DNA from 3 places in the Rahnella sp. Larv3_ips genome. Region 3 is predicted to be linked to each of the others. Evidence: predicted binding sites of a transcription regulator. Region 3 holds the regulator's gene; each other region holds the start of a gene.
What was found. Region 3 encodes PurR, which represses purine synthesis genes. Its sites were predicted from a motif close to CANGCAAACGTTTGCNTG; they were not measured.
Positions count from the first base shown of each region.

Region 1: the regulator PurR is predicted to act here: its motif matches at 3,137-3,154, upstream of rbsD (D-ribose pyranase).
Region 2: the regulator PurR is predicted to act here: its motif matches at 3,038-3,055, upstream of ED901_RS03260 (amino acid aminotransferase).

Region 1 covers NZ_MJIB01000021.1:321,481-326,193, forward strand. The annotation lists gene rbsB (ribose ABC transporter substrate-binding protein RbsB) at 1-191, opposite strand, end outside; gene rbsC (ribose ABC transporter permease) at 215-1,186, opposite strand; gene rbsA (ribose ABC transporter ATP-binding protein RbsA) at 1,193-2,698, opposite strand; gene rbsD (D-ribose pyranase) at 2,706-3,125, opposite strand; gene kup (low affinity potassium transporter Kup) at 3,340-4,713, opposite strand, start outside.
Region 2 covers NZ_MJIB01000004.1:182,871-187,583, reverse strand. The annotation lists gene asnS (asparagine--tRNA ligase) at 63-1,463, shown strand; gene ompC (porin OmpC) at 1,764-2,876, shown strand; gene ED901_RS03260 (amino acid aminotransferase) at 3,121-4,311, shown strand; gene ED901_RS03255 (MBL fold metallo-hydrolase) at 4,392-4,713, opposite strand, start outside.
Region 3 covers NZ_MJIB01000004.1:1,322,369-1,327,081, reverse strand. The annotation lists gene cfa (cyclopropane fatty acyl phospholipid synthase) at 1-457, opposite strand, end outside; gene punC (purine nucleoside transporter PunC) at 808-2,019, opposite strand; gene punR (DNA-binding transcriptional activator PunR) at 2,156-3,061, shown strand; gene purR (HTH-type transcriptional repressor PurR) at 3,259-4,284, opposite strand; gene ED901_RS08405 (YnhF family membrane protein) at 4,618-4,707, shown strand.

The sequences.
Region 1 (4,713 bases), on a different contig from region 3:
GAATCGAGAACAATCAGGTTGTAGCCCAGTTTGTCGGCTTCTTTCTGCGCGCCATCTTTCATGGAAACGAAGAACGGGTTGTTCAGCGTTGAAACGACCAAGGCAATAGTGTCTTTCGCCATCACGTTAGCACTGAAAGAAGCGGTGATCGCTGCGGCGGAAACCCAGACAGCCAGTTTTTTCATATTCATGGTCATAAGTCCTGTAGGAGAGTTTATTTGTTGCTTTTGTTATCCACCAGAACCGCCAGCAGAATGACAACTGCTTTCACGATCATCTGGTAGTAGGAAGAAACACCTAATAAGTTCAAACCGTTATTCAGGAAGCCAAGGATCAGTGCACCGATCAGCGTTCCAACAATGCGTCCTTTACCCCCGGACAGGCTGGTTCCCCCCAGAACAACAGCGGCAATCGCATCCAGCTCGTAACCGGTACCCGCGTTAGGCTGCGCAGAAGACAGGCGTGCCACTTCGATGATACTGGCCAGAGCGGCTAACAAACCACACAGGGAGTAGACGATAATTTTAACTTTATCAACGCTGATACCTGACAGGCGCGTCGCGGATTCATTACCGCCCAGCGCGTAGATATAGCGCCCTAACCGGGTGTGATGCAGCATGTACCAGGCTGCAATAAACACCACGGCCATCAGCCAGACCGGTGTCGGAATACCCAGCGGGCGACCGATACCAAACCAGCCAAAGACATCTGCCACATCATTAAAACCGGTGCTGATCGGGCTGCCGTTGGTGTACACCATCGTGATACCGCGCAACAGCAGCATCATGACCAGCGTGGCGATGAATGCCTGCACTTTACCCTTGGCGACAATCATACCGGTGACGCCGCCCACCGCCGCCCCCAGCGCCAGCGCGGCGCCGACGGCTACAAAGGCATTCACTTCCAGCCCGACAATCGAGGCGGCAACCGCACCGGTCAGCGCCAGCAAAGAGCCGACGGATAAATCAATGCCCGATGTCAGGATCACAAGCGTCATGCCCACGGCCATAATGGCGTTAACGGAGGTTTGCTGAAGAATGTTAAACAGGTTATTCACTGTGAAGAAATTCGGGCTCATTGAAGAGACAACGGCAATCAACACCAGCAGCGCAATCAGAGACTTCTGCTCCAACAACCACTCTTTACTGATCCAGCGCTTTTTGGCTGATAATGTCTGAGAACTCATATCTGATTACTCCTGCGTCACGCGGTATTGCTTGCCGACAGCGGCTGCCATCAACACTTCTTGCGTAGCCTGTGCTATCGGGAATTCACCGCTTAAATGACCTTCGTGCATCACCAGAACCCGGTCACTCATGCCAATGACTTCAGGCATTTCTGAGGAAACCAAAATGATGCTTAGCCCTTCGCGCTTGAACTGGTTAATAAGCTGGTAAATTTCTTTTTTTGCACCGACGTCAACGCCGCGCGTCGGTTCGTCGAGGATCAGGACTTTTGGCTGCGTCATTAATCCGCGGGCAATCGCCACTTTTTGCTGATTACCACCGGAGAGCAGGCCAATAGGCTGCATCATCGATGGCGTTTTAATATTGAAGAGACGAATGAAATCTCCGACAGCCTGTTGTTCATCAGCATGTTTGAGACGTCCGCCGCCGTGGCTGAAATAACGCAGCGCTGTCAGCGACATGTTCTCTTTCACTGACATTCCAAGCACTAAACCATCACGTTTGCGGTCTTCGGAAATGTAAACGATGCCGTTCGCCAGCCCGTCCTGCGGTGAGTGAGTCACCACTTCGCGGCCATCCAGTGAAACGTTGCCACTTTTGCGCGGCAACGCGCCATACAGGATTTTCATCAGTTCGGTACGACCCGCCCCCATCAACCCGGAAACGCCGAGGATTTCGCCGCTGTGCAGATCAAAGCTGACGTTATCCACGCCCGGCCCGCTGACATTACGCACCTGCAAACGCAGCGCACCGCGTTCATGACTAATGCGGGGATATTGTTCTTCGAGGCGACGGCCAACCATCATTTCAATCAGCGTGTCTTCCTCCAGCGAAGTGACCGGACGCTCAGCGATGAACTGCCCGTCGCGGAAAACGGTGACGTCGTCGCAGATTTCAAAGATTTCTTTCATACGGTGGGAGATATACACCACACCGCAGCCAGCCGCTTTCAGCTCACGAATGACGCTGAACAGAGAGGCGGTTTCGGTATCGGTCAGGGCATCCGTCGGTTCATCCATAATGATGACTTTGGATTCAAAGCTCAGCACTTTGGCAATCTCGACCATTTGCTGGTCGCCGATGGATAAATCCCCCACCAGCCGGTTGCTTTTGTAACGCAGATTCAGGCGCGCCAGCAGTTTATCGGCCTCGGCATACATCTTTTTCCAGTTGATGCGGCCAAAACCGTTCACAAACTCGCGGCCAAGGAAGATATTCTCGGCAATGGTCAGTTGAGGGATCAGGTTTAATTCCTGATGGATAATGCCGATCCCGGCTTCCTGCGACGCTTTCGGACCGTTAAACACCGTTTCCTTTCCGAGGAAATGCACTGAACCGGCATCTTTTTGATAGATGCCGGTCAGCACTTTCATCATCGTGGATTTACCCGCGCCGTTTTCACCCACCAGCGCCATGACACGTCCCGGATAAACGCTGAGCGCCGCGCCGGAAAGTGCTTTTACGCCGGGAAAGGCTTTATCAATCCCTGTCAGTTGCAGCAAAGGTTGCATAAAGGCCTCAGAAGGTTACGCCGGCACACAGGATCACATTCGCGTACGGCGAACATTCCCCGCTGCGGATGACAGCCCGACTTTTTTCGGTTTGCGCTTTGAATGCCTCATGGCTGACGTAATCCAAAGCAATGGTGTTTCCCTGGTGTTGTTCGAGTTGTGTCAATCGGGCGAGTAACGCTTCATGGAGTTGAGGATTTTTCGTGAGGATTTCCTCTGCGAGGATAGCCCGCTCAACCTGCATCTCGTGTGTCACTACCTCTAAGACTTGTAAAAAGGTGGGAACTCCCTGGGTTAGCGCCAGATCGATGCGCTGGCAAGCTGCTGGCACCGGAAGTCCGGCATCGCCAATAACCAGCTGATCGGTATGACCTAACCGGGCAATAACAGTTGAGATTTCGGCATTTAACAGCGGTGACTTCTTCATTTTGACTCCTACAGCGAAACGTTTCGCTCACGGATGAGTTTATGAAAATGTCCGCACAAGGCAACGAAGATGTGATGGAATTGTGATCAGCGTCGAAACGTTTCGCTGAATGATTCAGAAATCAGAGGGCAATTTGAGTTAGTCGTTTCAGAAAGGATTACGCGCAAACAAAACAGGGTACCCGAAGGTACCCTGTCAGAGACTCAAATGAACGTCAGATTTCCACCTGAGTACCCAGTTCGATAACGCGGTTCGGCGGGATCTCAAACTGATCTGGCGCGCGCAGGGCGTTTCGGCTCAGGGCCATAAACAGCTTACCGCGGAAGTAGAGATACCAAGGGCGCTTGGTCAGGATCAGCGATTCGTGCGACATAAAGAACGACGTTTCCATCATCCGGCACGGCAACCCTTCCAGACCGCAGCGATGGAAGATCTCTTCCACATTTGGCGTTTCTTTAAATCCGTAACTCGCCACCACCCGCCAGAACGTCGGCGACAATTGCTCGATGGTGACGCGCCGGACGTTATGCACATAAGGCGCATCTTCCGTTCGCAGCGTCAGCAAGACCACCCGCTCATGCAGCACTTTGTTGTGCTTGAGGTTGTGCAGTAAGGCAAAAGGAATGACGTTGATGGCACGGGACATGTAGACAGCGGTGCCCGGAACACGAACCGGCGGCGATTTCTCCAGAGAAGCGATCATTGCCTCGAGAGAATTCCCGTGTTCGTTCATGCGGCGCATAAGACGGAAGCGCTCGCTTTTCCAGGTGGTCATCACGATAAACATGCACAAACCGAGCGTCAGCGGCAACCAGCCACCGGAGAACAGTTTCGTGGCATTCGCGGCGAACAGTGGAATATCCATAAACAGCAGACCGATCAGCAAAATCCCCACCAGGAACGGTTTCCAGTGCCAGTTTTTCAGCGCCACCGTGCAGGAGAGAATGCTGGTCAGCACCATGGTGCCGGTCACGGCGATACCGTACGCCGCCGCCAGATTGCTTGAGTGCTCGAAGCTGGCGATAACGATAACCACCGCGAAATACAGCAACCAGTTTATGGCCGGGATGTAAATCTGACCCGCTTCCATTTCCGAGGTGTGGATGATGCGCATTGGCGGTAAGTAGCCCAGTCGCACAGCCTGACGCGTCAGGGAGAACACACCGGAAATCACCGCCTGAGAAGCGATGATGGTCGCTAACGTGGCTAAAACCAGTAACGGAATCAACGCCCAGTCAGGAGCCAGCAGGAAGAAGGGGTTTTTGATCGCTTCCGGATTTTTAAGCAGCAGCGCGCCCTGACCGAAATAGTTCAGAACCAGAGACGGCAATACCACGGTGAACCAGGCCAGACGGATCGGGAATTTCCCGAAGTGACCCATATCGGCATACAGCGCTTCCACACCGGTAATCGACAGAACCACCGCGCCGAGTGCCAGGAAGGAGAAGGATTTATGCTCAATAAAGAAGTTAACTGCCCACATCGGGTTCATGGCACGCAGCACTTCCGGGTTCTGCATGATGCTGTTCACGCCAAGAACCGCAAGCGTCAGGAACCACACCAGCATGACCGGGGCAAAAAGTTTACC
Region 2 (4,713 bases), 1.1 Mb from region 3:
CTTTTTACAGGGTGTCCATTATTTCTTAATCAACATCTGTATATAAAGAAAGAGAGAAATCTATGAGCGTTGTGCCTGTAGTCGACGTACTGCAAGGCCGTGCTGCGGTTGACAGTGAAGTCACCGTACGCGGTTGGGTACGTACCCGGAGAGATTCTAAAGCTGGTATCTCATTCCTCGCCGTTTATGACGGCTCCTGCTTTAATCCATTACAGGCCGTCGTCAATAATTCTCTGCCCAATTATCAGGACGATGTTTTGCACCTGACGACCGGTTGTTCTGTTGAAGTGACCGGCAACGTGGTGGCCTCCCCTGGCGAAGGCCAGAGTTTTGAACTGCAGGCGACCGCGATTAAAGTTGTTGGCTGGGTGGATGACCCTGATACCTATCCGATGGCAGCGAAACGTCACAGCATCGAGTATCTGCGTGAGGTGGCTCACCTGCGTCCGCGCACCAACCTGATTGGCGCAGTGGCTCGTGTGCGTAACACCCTGTCTCAGGCGATTCACCGTTTCTATCATGAAAACGGCTACTTCTGGGTGTCGACTCCGCTGATTACCGCATCCGATACCGAAGGTGCGGGTGAGATGTTCCGCGTATCTACACTGGATCTGCAAAACCTGCCACGCACTGACAAAGGCGAAATCGACTTCAGCGAAGACTTCTTTGGTAAAGAATCCTTCCTGACCGTATCCGGTCAGCTGAATGGCGAAGCTTACGCTTGCGCACTCTCCAAGGTGTACACCTTTGGCCCGACGTTCCGTGCAGAAAACTCCAACACCAGCCGTCACCTCGCTGAGTTCTGGATGGTCGAACCGGAAGTGGCATTTGCCACGCTGGACGACATCGCTTCTCTGGCTGAAAACATGCTCAAATATGTTTTCCAGGCAGTATTGAACGAACGTTCAGACGATATGGCCTTCTTCGCTGAGCGCGTAGACAAAGATGCGGTTGCCCGCCTTGAGCGTTTTGTAACCTCCGATTTCGCGCAGGTGGATTACACCGAAGCAGTAGAAATCTTAATGAATTGCGGTCAGAAATTCGAAAACGCGGTTTCATGGGGGGTCGATCTTTCTTCCGAGCATGAACGTTATCTTGCTGAGCAACATTTCAAAGCTCCGGTGGTCGTGAAAAACTATCCGAAAGATATCAAGTCCTTCTACATGCGCCTGAACGATGATGGCAAAACCGTTGCCGCAATGGACGTGTTAGCACCAGGTATCGGCGAAATCATCGGCGGTTCACAGCGTGAAGAACGTCTGGACGTATTGGATGCACGAATGGTCGAAATGGGACTCAAAACTGAAGATTATTGGTGGTATCGCGATCTTCGCCGTTACGGCACAGTGCCTCATTCCGGCTTCGGTTTAGGCTTTGAACGTTTAGTGGCCTATGTCACCGGGGTTCAGAACGTTCGTGACGTGATTCCGTTCCCGCGCACACCACGTAATGCAACCTTCTAATAAATTAAACTATTTTTAATTTACAGAATAATTACAAAACTAAGGCCAGCATTGCTGGCCTTAGTCATTTTTAAAAATAGATCCCCGTCACAAAGTTCCCTAAAATACACATTTTGTAATACATTCTTTCCCGCTGAAACATATTTAGTAATTTAGTAGCATTTTCGCTGTAGATTAAGCGAACCTCGGATGGAATAGTGCGTTCAGACACAGGAGACACCAAACTTTCATGAATAGTTCCCCAAAGAATTATTGACGGCAGTGGCAGGTGTCCGAATAAAACCAATGAGGGTAATAATAATGATGAAGCGCAACATTCTTGCAGTAGTAATCCCAGCATTGTTAGTAGCTGGCGCAGCTAATGCAGCAGAGATCTATAACAAAGACGGCAACAAACTGGATTTGTACGGTAAAGTTGACGCACGCCACAACTTCTCTGATAACGCCAGCGATGATGGCGACCAGACTTATGTTCGTTTCGGCTTCAAAGGCGAAACCCAAATTACTGACCAACTGACCGGTTACGGCCAGTGGGAATACAACGTTCAGGCTAACCATGCAGAAAGCGCTGGTGACGAAGGCAACAAAACTCGTCTGGGCTTCGCAGGTCTGAAATTTGGCGATGCAGGTTCATTCGACTACGGTCGTAACTACGGCGTAATCTACGACGTAATGTCCTACACCGACCAATTGCCAATCTTTGGTGATGACACTATGTACCAGAACAACGACAACTTTATGATTGGTCGTGGTAATGGTATGGCAACTTACCGTAACAGCAACTTCTTCGGTCTGGTTGATGGCCTGAGCTTCGCTGTTCAGTACCAGGGCAAAAACGACGAAGGTCGTGATAGCCGTGGCCCAATTGATTCCAATGGCGACGGCTGGGGTACTTCTGCAGCATACGCACTGGGCAACTCCGGTGTTAGCCTGACAGGTGCTTACTTCTCTTCTAACCGTACCTCTACTCAGAAAGCAGACGGTAACGGCGACAAAGCTGACGCATACGCATTCGGCGCGAAATACGACGCTAACAACCTGTACCTGGCAACCTTCTACGGTGAATCACGCAACACCACCGATTACGGCAACCCGGCTGCAATTGCTAACAAAACTCAGAACTTCGAAGTGGTTGCACAGTACCAGTTCGACTTCGGTCTGCGCCCATCAATCGCTTACCTGCAGTCTAAAGGCAAGCAGCTGAACGGCTTCACCGACAACGGCTCTACTTACACCGGCGGCGATGCTGACCTGGTTAAATACGTAGAAGTTGGTACTTACTACTACTTCAACAAAAACATGTCTACCTACGTTGACTACAAAATCAACCTGCTGGACGACAACAGCTACACCAAAGCCGCCGGTCGCAGCACCGACGACACTGTGGGTGTTGGCTTGCAATACCAGTTCTAATATCGCTTAACGATGCACTTACGGGTGCATCAAAGTGGATATCAAGGCAGAGCTTCGGCTCTGCCTTTTGCATTTATGTCTTCCTGAAAAGCCTCTTTACCCGCGGCTTGCCATAAAATATTTTAATCTCGGATTCGCCCTCACAACTCTGCTTACTTTTTCCCGCAAACGGTTGGCAAATAACCCTCTCTGGCGTTACCCTTAAAGCCTCTTTCGCACTATCAGGCTAATGGAAATTTCCAACATGTTTGAAAAAATCACAGCAGCACCCGCCGATCCTATTCTGGGTCTTTCCGATCTTTTCCGCGCTGACGACCGCTCTGATAAAATCAATCTTGGGATTGGTGTTTATAAAGATGAAACCGGTAAAACGCCGGTTCTGGCCAGCGTGAAAAAAGCCGAACAATTCCTGTTGGAAAATGAAACGACGAAAACCTATCTGAGCATCGACGGGTTGCCTGATTTCGCACACTGCACGCAGGAATTGCTGTTCGGAAAAGACAGTGCCGTGATCGCGGAAAAACGCGCCCGCACCGCGCAGACCCCAGGCGGCACCGGCGCGTTGCGTATTGCTGCTGATTTCATTGCCACGCAGACCAGCGCTAAACGCGTGTGGGTCAGTAACCCGAGCTGGCCAAACCATAAAGGCGTGTTTAATGCCGCCGGTCTTGAAGTCGCTGAATACAATTATTATGACGCGCCGAATCACACCCTTGATTTCGACGGTATGCTGAAAAGCCTGAGCGAAGCCCAGGCCGGTGACGTGGTGTTATTCCACGGCTGCTGCCATAACCCGACCGGTATCGATCCTACGCAAGCGCAGTGGGCACAACTGGCTGAACTCTCCGTCAGGAAAGGCTGGTTGCCGCTGTTTGATTTCGCCTACCAGGGCTTTGCCAAAGGTCTGGAAGAAGATGCGGGTGGCCTGCGCCTGTTCGTGGAAAAACACAAAGAGTTACTGGTCGCCAGCTCCTACTCCAAAAACTTTGGTCTCTATAACGAACGAGTGGGCGCCTGTACTTTAGTTGCCGCAGATGCCGACACTGCAGATCGCGCCTTCAGTCAGGTGAAATCCGTTATCCGTGCAAACTACTCTAACCCACCGGCACACGGCGCAGCCGTTGTGGCGACCATATTGGGTAACCCTGCCCTGCGCACCTTGTGGGAGCAGGAACTGAGCGACATGCGCCAGCGTATCCACCGCATGCGTCAGTTGTTCGTCACCACCTTGCAGGAAAAAGGCGCTAAACAGGACTTTAGTTTTATTATCAATCAGAACGGCATGTTCTCTTTCAGCGGCCTGACCAAAGATCAGGTTTTGCGTCTGCGTGATGAATTCGGCGTTTACGCGGTGAATTCTGGCCGTATTAACGTGGCAGGTATTACGCTGGACAATATGGCTCCTCTGTGTGAAGCCATTGTCGCGGTCATCTAAAAGATAAGCAGCGCTGTTCCATTAAAAAAGCCCGTCAGGTGACTGACGGGCTTTTTGCTGTTCCCAATATGGCAGAAAAATTACCAGACCGGCAATTCATCCTGCAGGAACGGATTGGTTTTACGCTCATAACCAAAATCAGACATCGGGCCGTGACCGGGGATGAAAACAATATCATCGCCCAGTGGCAATAATTTGGTTTTGATAGAGTTGATCAGCGCCTGATGATCGCCGCGCGGGAAATCACTGCGGCCTACGCCACCTTTGAAAATCACGTCACCGGAAACGGCTAAACGCGCTTTGTCATTGATGAAGACAATATGCCCCGGCGTATGACCCGGACAATGCAGGACGGAGAGCGCTTCTTCGCCAACGCTGACGGTGTCGCCTTCTTCCAGCCAG
Region 3 (4,713 bases):
CCTGCGCCTGCTCCAGGGTGGTGGCTTCTTTCCAGTAGCCGCAGGAATATTGCATATAGGGATCGAGCATGAGAGTGAATAAATCATTGCCCAGATCGTAATGCTCTTTACCGACAATCCACGCGCGTTTACGGGATTGCAAATTGGTGAGACGTGCTGCTGCGATGCGTAATGTGTCTTTAAAATGGTGGGGAAGTTTATCTTCTAAACCGGCTCGCAAAACGCGCTGGAAAAAGATATCCAGACGTTCACACTCCCACCAGCCATCCATATAACTTTCACCCAAACCCAGAGAACCTTCCTGCAAAACACGCTTGAAGAAGTCAGTGTTTTTTACTTTAAGGTCAAAAGGGCGATTACCATTAATCTGGATGTCGGCGGAAGATAACATTTCGCTGACGATCCGATACCACTGATTATCCTGAATGCTTTGGTCTTCAATACACGATGAACTCATAGCTTCTCCATCACTTTCTCTTCTGACTTATTAACCTGCCGGGAAAAGCAAAGGCTATTTGTGCAGGTCTTTATGAGAACAGACGACTCAGCGCCCCGTCCGATATTCGACACCAACAGAGGAAATTTAGAGGAACCCCTGCAAACCAACAGGTTTACAGGTCAATCATCCTTGAAATAATAGTGTGACGCGATCCGCGTAGCACACAAAAGCTTGTAATAAAGATTTTGTAAAAGTGTTATTTTTAGAGGTTTTATTGAGTATAGGCTCGCCTGCATGCATTCTCAATAGTTAATCGACTTGAGAACTAATGACCTTTAAGTGATTGTAACTCAAGGTCATTATTGCGATCAGTGAGTAGAGCGTGCTTCAGTCTGCTGACAGGACTCTTCGCTGTCTGCCTGGCGTTTTGTTTGTCGTTGTGACAACCAGCGACCTAAAACTACCAAGATGAGTGTAGACAGCATGGTGGTAACTGTCGCCATAAGAGGTTGCGCAATAAATGCGGAAACCATCAGACTGGCAATAAAACATAGCCCTAACTGCAGGGTATTCTGCAGCGCGGCGGCTTTGCCTGTATTAGCAGGAAATGGCATTAATGCATTTGCGACGACAATTGGATAGATTGCACCATTCACCAAAGCCATCAAACAGAACGGAATCAACAGACTCACTAAACCGGCATCAGTGAACATGGCAATAACAAACAGCCAGACAACGCTCAGGCAATAACCTGCTAATAAAAATGGCAGAATTTTGTTGCCATCCATTTTGCTGATCATTAACCGGCAACCAAAACCCCCCAGCAGGAACGCAATGGTCTGCGGTACGTAGCTCAGGCCAATAACCGCCGGTGTGTAACCCATATCACTCAAAATGAACGGTGAACCGGTCAGCCATGCGAAAAAACCCGCAGAGCAGGCGGCGTAAATCATCACATTACCCGTGTAAATACGGGAAGTGAGCAAAGTACCAAAACCGGCTTTATTTTCGGGCGGATGTTCTGCGTGTTTTTTATCACGCAAGGTCAACGTGGTGATAAGGAGGATCACCGTGACCCCTGTCAGCAGAGCGAAAATCGCTTCCCAGTCAAAGTGATTCAGTACCCATGCGCCGAGCAGCGGTGCCAGAGCCGGCGAGAGTGCGACCAGCGGCATGATGCTGGCGAAGGTTTTTTTTGCCACATCCGGTGAGAAACGGTCAACGACGATCGCCTGCCATGTGACTGCGGCGGCACACACACCAACGGCCTGTAAGAAACGCAGCGCCAGCAGCGCACGCACATTTTCCACCCACAAAATACCCAGACAGCCAATGGCAAACAGCGTCAGGCCGATAATCAGCACCGGTTTACGGCCAATGCGGTCGGAGAGGGGGCCCCAGAGCAGTTGCCCGATCGCGAAACCGCCGAGGAAAATACTCAGGCTGGCGCTGATCATGCCCGGACTGGTCATCAGGCTGATTTGCATCGCGCTGAAGGCGGGAAGATACATATCTGTGGCTAAAAAGCCGAGCATGCTCAATCCGGCGAGATAGAGCATAAATCCAAAGGAGGGTTTCATTATTGTCTCGTTAATTTATGTATTGCAGATGATGTGATGCAGAAAACAGTTGGGATGCAGAGTTTAACGCTTTGATAACAGTCTTGTGAAACGCTAATATTTGCAATCTGCTGTGAAAAATATTGAAGGCTAAGTGATGTGGTCAGAATACGCCCTTGAAGTGGTTGATGCGGTAGCACGTACCGGTAGTTTCAGCGCAGCAGCGCAGGATCTTCACCGTGTGCCTTCTGCCATCAGCTATACCGTTCGTCAGCTGGAGAACTGGCTGGCTGTTCCTTTGTTTGAACGGCGTCACCGTGACGTGGTGCTGACGCCTGCCGGAAAAGTTTTCGTTGATGAAGCACGGATTCTGACAAAAAAAATGATAGCTACGCGTCGGCAGTGCCAGCAGGTCGCAAACGGCTGGCGTGGCGAGCTGCGGGTGGCGGTAGACCGAATTGTGAAACCCGCCAGAACGCGGCGGCTGGTGCTCGATTTCTACCGTCATTTCCCCGATACGGAACTTATCATTCATTCCGAAGTATTTAACGGCGTCTGGGATGCGCTGGTCGATGGCCGCGCAGACGTGGCAATTGGCGCGACGCGGGCGGTGCCGGTGGGCGGGCGTTTCAGTTTTCGCGATATGGGTTTTATGGACTGGCACTGTGTCGTCAGCCCTCAGCATCCGCTTGCGCAGCTCTCCGGCGCGCTGAACGATGATCAACTGCGGCCTTATCCGGCGCTGTGTCTGGAGGATACTTCGCGCACCTTACCCAAACGTGATACCTGGACGCTGGATAATCAGCGGCGCCTGGTCGTGCCTGACTGGACTTGCGCGCTGGAGTGTCTGAGCGAAGGTTTATGCGTAGGGATGATGCCGGTTCATCGCGTGAGTCATCAGATTGAACAGCAAAAATTACAGGTTCTGGCGCTGGAGAATACCTTCCCTGACAGCCCGTGTTGCCTGACGTGGGATCAGAGTAACTCCTCTCCTTCGCTGGCCTGGCTGCTGGAATACATGGGCGATACAGAAACGATGAATCAGGAATGGTTACGGGATTAGAAAATAAACATCCACCTCTCCGGGAGGCGGATGTTTACTGGTGTTATAAATGTTTGGTCAGAACGTAACTCTTACGCCCGCATTGGCCTGCCAGGAGTCAATACCCTCATCGTCGCTGCTTAAACGCTGCTGATACCGGAAGCCAGTATTGACCGGGACGAGAAAAAACGCCTGCACAGGCAGGCGTCAGATTTTTGTTAACGGCGATAATCGCGGAAAGGGCCGTCGGCTACTGAACGGCGCTCGACCAGTTTGGGATGAACCTCAATGGTCTGTGATTCTTCACGTTTACTGATAATTCTGTCCAGCAGCATGGTAAACGCCATTTCGCCCAGACGCTCTTTCGGCTGATGCACAGTGGTTAACGCCGGAGAGAAATAACGCGCATTTCGCACATTGTCATATCCGATCACCGAAATATCCTGCGGTACGCGTAAACCGAGCTCATCTGCGGCACAGATAGCCCCCATCGCCATCACATCACCGCCACAGAAAACAGCAGTAGGGCGCTGTTTCTGCATCAGGATTTTGTGCATCGCCTGATAACCCGATTCCGGTTCGAAATCACCCTGAACCACCCACTCTTCGCGCAGAGGAATGTTAGCTTCGTTCAGCGCCTTGACGAAACCCTGGAAACGACCACCACCGGTATTACGTGCCAGTTGCCCTGGGATCACGCCAATATCACGATGCCCGCGTTCAATCAGATAACGACCGGCCATATAACCGCCTTCGAAGGCGTTATCGATAATGCTGTCAGTGAAGTTTTTGCGCGCCTCGCCCCAGTCCATGACGACCATCGGAATGGAGCGGTATTCTTCCAGCATATTCAGCAGTTCATCCGGATATTCCGCGCACATTACCAGCAAGCCGTCGACGCGTTTTTGCGCCAGCATTTGCAGATAGGCCTGCTGTTTCTCCAGATTATTATGCGAGTTACACAAAATCAGCGTGTAGCCTTTGGAGAAACAGCTGTTTTCAACGGCTTCAATGACTTCGGCAAAGTAGGGCGCTTCACTTGAGGTCGCCAGCAGGCCAATGGTTTTGGTGTTATTGACCTTCAGGCTGCGCGCAACGGCGCTTGGCGAGTAGTGAAGCTCTTTGATAGCCAGCAGAACCGCGGTTTTGGTGTCTTCGGCGACGAAACGTGTTTTATTGATGACGTGCGACACGGTTGTGGTGGAAACGCCAGCGCGCTTAGCGACATCTTTAATCGTTGCCATGTAAACAATGACTCCTGAACTCACGTGTTTCAGCACGTTAGCATTATGTTAATCGTTTGCTTGCGTGGATTTCACTGCGGGCTTTTAAAAAGGCAGTGAAATCGTTGGGTGGATTCGTCAGAGTGAGGCGCAAAACGCTCTCGGGTGAAATCGACCGGCACACAGGCGTGGTAACCGACAATTTTCTCTTATAATGCAGCAAAGTGGAAGTGTTATTGTGGAATATCGCGCATGAATCAACGCGGGATTTTAGCGATGAAGTATGAGAAAATGCGTTGGCACACATTTTATGTGGCTTAATGAAACGCCACAATTGATCCGTAAGGGGGTTTTATGGACAGTAATCTGAAATTGTCGTTGATTACCACCGTTTGCGCGTTGCTTATGATTATCGCTTTCAGCTTCACCGCAGTGATGAACTAAAAGCTC